DNA from 2 places in the Alteromonas sp. ABH4_456 genome. Region 2 is predicted to be linked to the other one. Evidence: riboswitches for the same ligand, from Rfam matches in the RefSeq annotation. Region 2 holds a riboswitch; the other holds the start of a gene.

Region 1 (3,162 bases), on a different contig from region 2:
TTCCAGTTGTATTCCGCATCAAAGAAGCGGCGCTCGCGGCTAACCTGTTCATCATAGTTAATGCCGGCACCTTTGTAGCCTCTGGATACGCTGGCATACAGGTAGTCCCCTCCCATATCCCAGGTCAGTGCCAGTTTGCCGCCGGTCATGGTCGTGTCATCGTCGTACACCACCTGCGCATTATCTGCATAATCATAGGCGTAATTTTCAACACGCAGCGCGGACGTCAGCAATAAAGACGGAGTCAGCTGAGTATCAAGCTGACCGTAAACCGCTGTTGTCTGCGGTTCGAAAGTACTGATAAAGTCGCCGTCAGCATAAGTATACTGACGCAGTAAATCCTGTTCACTCTGATTGATGCGGCCGCCGATAACCCAGGTCGTAGTGTCATTGAAGATTTTTTTATCTTCTGCAGAAGTAAAACGCACCTCGGCAGATTGTTGGGAAACATCCCGGTAATATGCATCAAAGGACGTATAGCCCCAAGGGTGGAAACCGGTGTAGGTCCAGTCTTCGTCGTAGCCGTAAGCGATATCATGACCGGCCATAGTCGCAATGATTTCCAGCAAACCTCCGGCAGTTTCATGATTGATATGTGCGCTGACCGCTTTAGTTTCCTGCTCATCAAAGCCGGGTTCATCCGACAAGGTGTGACGGTTGTTATCCAGTGAGAAAGCATCATAACCGTTATTGATATCGTACCAGCGTAAATCCACCGCAACGGATGTTTTGTCAGTCACATCCCACAGTGTGCCCAGCCTTACTGCATTCTCATGAATCCCATTGGTATCGTCGGCACCCAAAAAGTCATTTTCAATAAAACCGTCACTGCTGTTGTGCACAAACGCAGCACGCCAGGCCAGAGAATCAGACGCTTGTCCGCCATGGGCACCTTCAGCGCGGAAGAAAGATGTGTTTCCCACAGACAATTCAAAATGACTGTCACTCTCTTCTGAGGGGGCATTGCTGACAATCTTAACCGCACCAGCCAGGGCACCGGTTCCGAAGACTGTCGCCTGCGGTCCCCGGTAAACTTCTACCTGCTGTGTATCAAAAAGTACACCTGCTGCAGCAAGACCGGAGAAATCAAAATCGTCGACCAGGAAGCTGACTGAAGGATTAATCGGTTCAGCAAACTGGCTGCGCTCACCAATCCCCCGGATCTGAATAAAACGTCCGCGGGATGCTCCGGCCGCAAAATTAACATTCGGCGCAATACTTAATACATTGTCGATATAGGTAGCCTGACGGCTGTCCAGGCGGTTGCCTGATAACACAGAAGCGCTGGCACTGAGTTGATCGAGAGTCGCTGTGCGGAAATCACCGCTGACGGTAATACGTTCGATGTCTGCTGTGTCATCAGCAAAAGCAGGCAGTGCAAGTAGTGCGAGAAGAATTGCGTTTTTTTTCATTAGGATCTCTTTAGTCATCAAAAAGATCCGGCTTTACGGCAGGTATTGAGGTTTTCAGATTGCTTTTATCACCATCCCTACGCCGGTATTATCCGGATCAGGTTTAAGGGTTCCCATGGAATGGATCTCAGCCGTAAAGACGGCACCCCTTGGCCTAATGCTTATTACGGAGTCCGCAAATTAAGCGAGGGCAGTCTAACAACTTCAGTGACTTAGTCAAGTTGCCGGCAGCCCCGAAAAAGCAATAAAAAAGCCCGCGATGTGACGTGGCGGGCAATGAAGGTCAGGCGACCTTCTGATTCTGGCGTCTTGTGCGCCATCCCATAAACCCTATTCCCAGAAGGATCAGTGACATGGCGGTTGGCTCACTGACTTCTGTAATAGAGGCATTCCGGAAGCGAACCTTCATATCTCCGCAACCACTGGCTGCATCACAATCGTTAATGAATACGATGTCGGTAATAAGTCCTGACATGTAATCATCCAGAGTAATAGAGAAGGTCTCCCAGGCTGGTTCGCTGGTATAAGTAAAGTCATCCAGACCGAAATTCTGTGTGCCACCCAGAGCAAACGTGCGGCTGGCATCGTTATTCTGTTCACCGGCAGAGAAATCTGCCAGCCAGATCCCGCCAATCTCAGAGTAAGGGTTTGCATTAGTATTGTTGTTGCCCGGCGTCATACGAAATTCAAATGACAACAAAATATCTGAAGCAGAATTGTCTAAATCCAGGCTCTGGATCCCGAAAGCATCATCCAGGTTTAGTGTGAACCAGCTGTTTTCACGCAGGTTCAGTACGCTGCCATTATTTGTCCAGGTTCCGTAGTTAGACGTGCCACTTTGTTGGTGTGCAGTCAAAGTCTGGGCAGCGAAGTCGATATCGTAGCTGCTGATAATGTTGGCGTTAGCCGTGAATGCCGCACAGAAGCCGGTTAGCAGGGCTGCAGTTTTGATGCTAAATTTCATTTATGTTCCTTGAGCAGTGTGTGCCTGAAAATAGTTAAACAACTTCACTGCAACCCGGCTGTCTTATGGCGGTATAAGACCCGTGGCTTTCCGTCCCTGCCTCACGACAGGTTTGGCGAATCTACTCTGTGGAAGTGACGTTTCCACCAATGAGTCGACGGTTGTAATGATAGGGAGAGGCCCGCAAGTAAAACAGGACACTTCTGAACGAAATCCGGTACAAATTTGTACCAACACAAAATTCACCCTTTTTCTGTCAAGGCACAGGTAATTCTTATATCCTTGACTGAAGGGATCCGGTATTGGGAGCAAACGTGCAGTATCACGGTTTTTTCTGGTCGGCAGTCATCCGCGCTTTATTGAGTCTGAGAAGGGATAACGGACTTGATAACGAATATGACACAACGATGCTCGAAAGCATCACACAAATAGAAAATGAGAAAATGGACGATGACGGACTGGCGTCTATTCTTCACTCTCTTTGTCCTGCCAGTGAAAATGAGACAATTGGCCGCTCCCTGATTGGCTATCTTGATTTCAACAAAATGAGTAATCTGGTGGTGTATCTCACGGCCAGTAAGCATATTGATGACGCACTCCATGTACTGGGGAAACACTACCACTATATTCTGGGCAACAGTGCAGCATTGACCGTAAAAACTGACGGAAATGAAACCTGTCTCCGGTTTCAGCCATCATCACATCCTGTTCTTACCGAATTCCGCTGTTATTTCCTCCTCGCTTTGTGCCGTCACCTCGCCGGCAGAAAATTCGACTTCACCACGG
Region 2 (3,162 bases):
CACGCGATAGCTGTGAGTTCGCCTAAGGTGCGCAGTTCGGCAAATTGTGCTTCATCGTTGGCGTCGGCAACAGAACCCGGGCGCAGGCCGTCACCCAGTGACAGACTGACATCGTATTGAGCGCAGATTTCACAGATTTCGCGGAAATGTTCATACAGAAAACTTTCCTGATGATGATACAAACACCATTTCGCCATAATGGCACCACCACGGGACACGATACCCGTAATGCGCTTAGCGGTTAACGGTACAAAGGGTAAGCGCACGCCGGCATGGATAGTAAAATAATCCACCCCTTGCTCTGCCTGTTCAATCAGGGTGTCACGAAAAACCGGCCAGTCGAGATCTTCAGCGACGCCATTGACCTTTTCCAGCGCCTGATAAATGGGCACTGTGCCAATGGGGACCGGGCTGTTACGCAGTAGCCATTCACGGGTTTCGTGAATATTGCGGCCGGTGGATAAATCCATGATGGTGTCAGCGCCCCAGCGTGTGGCCCAGACCAGCTTTTCCACTTCCTCTTCAATGGACGAGGTCACCGCGGAATTACCGATGTTGGCATTCACTTTGACCAGGAAGTTTCGCCCGATAATCATCGGCTCAGCTTCAGGGTGGTTGATGTTGGCCGGAATAATCGCCCGGCCTTCTGCGACTTCACGACGCACGAACTCGCCGGTGATTTCCGCTGGTATGTTTGCGCCGAAGGCTTCTCCTTTGTGCTGCTGGTTCAACAGTTCATTTTTGATCGCAGCGCGCCCCATATTTTCGCGGATCGCGATGTATTCCATCTCCGGCGTCACTATGCCCAGGCGGGCATAGTGCAATTGCGTTACTACCTTGCCGGCAGCGGCTTTACGGATGGTATTTTTCGCCTGAAAACGAATGGATTCTGAGGTGATGTCTGCATCCCGCGCCTGCGTATAGGATGATTCAGATGCGGCAATGGCTTGCGTATCGCTTCGTGCGTTAATCCACTCAGCGCGGCAATGCGGAATGCCTCTGGTCACATCGACTTCACAGGCCGGGTCGCCAAATACACCGGAGGCGTCGTATACGGGAATATCCGGATTAATTTCTTCTTCCTGCCCGCTGATGCGGGTAGGAGACTGGGCAATCATCCGCATGGGCACACGAATGGACGGGTCAGACCCTTCTTCGTACTGGCGGAAAGAATTAGGAAAAGCTTCACCTTTCAGTGATTGTATAAATGTTTGTGCCTGCTGGCGTTTCTCGCGTCGTGTTGACATAGCATTTGTTCCTTTACGGGTGATAAATGCTTGTCAGGAGTGAGTATACAAGGGGCAACACCGGCAAACAGACGGTCGTCTGTTGTGATGGTGGAACGGTGTTGCTGCTTGTTCCCTTCGCAGGTATTAGCCTGATCAGGTTCTACGGATCCCGCAATGCGGTCTCAGCTTGCTTTCATGTGAAAGACGAAGCACTCCGACAAGTTCTGTTTTTACTATAATCATGGATTAGAAAAGAAAACAAGCTTTGTCTTAACGACAGAGTTGGGGCTTTCAACGTTGCAACGCAGAAAGCATCTGGTTCATATCTCCACTTTCTTGTACTCTTCCAACAGATTTTCATGTCCGGAGCACCGGATTTTGCTGTTCGGTAAAGAACAGGCAAACACCACTTACTACAGAGATATCCTATGACATTGTGGGAACTTAATACCAAACAGCAGGCATTAATCAGCTCGGTTAATTCAGACCTGGCTGAGAATGTGAAAGAGCGGCTTTCTGAAATGGGCATTCAAGTTGGCAGAGATATTCAGTGTGTCAGAAAAGGCCCGCTGGGTGGGCCAATCGTGATGCAACTGGGTGGCAGTGTGTTTGCTATCGAAGAAAATCTCGCCGCACAAATCGAAGTTGAAGTGCGTAGCTAACGCTCACTTTTCCGCTGTCGCCAGTAACAGGATACCCTTTTTTCATGCAACGCATTTTAATGGTCGGAAAGCCCAATTCCGGTAAGAGTCTTTTATTCAATCAATTAACCGGTCTGCGACAAAAAGTCGCTAATTATCCCGGTGTTACCGTGGAAGTTAAACGGGGTCAATGTCAGGATTTTGAAGTGGTGGACCTGCCGGGCACTTATACGCTTCGTGGCCTGAGCCGTGATGAAGAAATCGCAATTAAAGAAATCACCGCATCGGTAGAACGTGACGATACCTCTCTGGTGGTTTGTGTACTTGATGCCACCCGTTTAGAGCGCAGTTTAGTGCTGGGGCTGCAGGTGCAGAAACTGGCAAAAGCCAACAATAAAGCTGTACTCTTTGCCCTCAACTTCATCGACGAAGTCCGCAGGATCGGCGAAGATATCGACACAGAGGCGCTGAGTAAAGAATTGGGCAGTCCGGTAATGGCACTGTCGGCAAGAACCCTGGACGGGTTACACGAATTTAAGCAGACCATGCTGTCTGTTGCCAGAGCGCCGTCAGGTCATGTCCCGACGACATCCCTGGCAGAGGGGGAGTCTGCGGTAAACCAGAGTCAGGCACTGGCTTCAAAGTACGGCCTGCAACTGGATGTTGTGCTGAAAAATCAGAACAGCGTCGACCGCTTCCTGTTAAACAGCTGGACCGGCTCTCTGGTATTCCTCGGCGTCATGTTCGTACTCTTCCAGAGTATTTTTACCCTCGCAGCCCCCCTGATGGACGGCGTGGAAACGCTGATCGGCAGCGCTGCTGAAGGTGTCAGTGCCATTACGCCGGAAGGGATTGTTACCGACTTTTTTAACGACGCTATATTCGGCGGTTTAGGCTCTTTCCTGGTGTTTGTACCGCAAATTATGGTGCTGACATTCATCATCGGCTTGCTGGAAGACAGCGGTTATCTCGCCCGTGCGGCGCTGATGTGTCATCGCCCGTTAAGCGCTGTGGGTTTATCAGGCAGAAGCTTTATTCCTTATCTTTCGGGTCATGCCTGCGCCATTCCTGCCATCATGGCGGCCCGTACTATCGAGTCGCCGCACAAGCGTCTTATCACCATGCTGACCATCCCGCTGATGTCCTGTTCAGCCCGTTTGCCGGTTTATGCCTTGCTGGTAGCGGTACTGGTGCCGGAAGACGGTACTTTCCTGGGCATTTTTGGTCTGCAGGGGGCTGCCTTCTTCGGCCTGTATTTCTTCGGTATTATTACGGCCCTGATTGTCAGCCAG

What was found. A riboswitch is a leader RNA that binds a small molecule or an ion and turns the genes downstream of it on or off. The one in region 2 is predicted to bind thiamine pyrophosphate.
Region 1: it holds a riboswitch for thiamine pyrophosphate, as region 2 does, so the genes downstream of both, ACXAG2_RS08785 (TonB-dependent receptor) here and thiC (phosphomethylpyrimidine synthase ThiC) in region 2, are expected to answer to the same signal.

What each region holds. Positions count from the first base shown of each region.
Region 1 covers NZ_JBSWXO010000004.1:289,048-292,209, reverse strand. The annotation lists gene ACXAG2_RS08785 (TonB-dependent receptor) at 1-1,412, opposite strand, end outside; TPP riboswitch at 1,470-1,572, opposite strand; gene ACXAG2_RS08780 (hypothetical protein) at 1,696-2,376, opposite strand; cyclic di-GMP riboswitch class I at 2,422-2,503, opposite strand; gene ACXAG2_RS08775 (helix-turn-helix domain-containing protein) at 2,691-3,162, shown strand, end outside.
Region 2 covers NZ_JBSWXO010000005.1:26,432-29,593, reverse strand. The annotation lists gene thiC (phosphomethylpyrimidine synthase ThiC) at 1-1,247, opposite strand, end outside; TPP riboswitch at 1,343-1,456, opposite strand; gene ACXAG2_RS09435 (FeoA family protein) at 1,658-1,891, shown strand; gene feoB (ferrous iron transporter B) at 1,936-3,162, shown strand, end outside.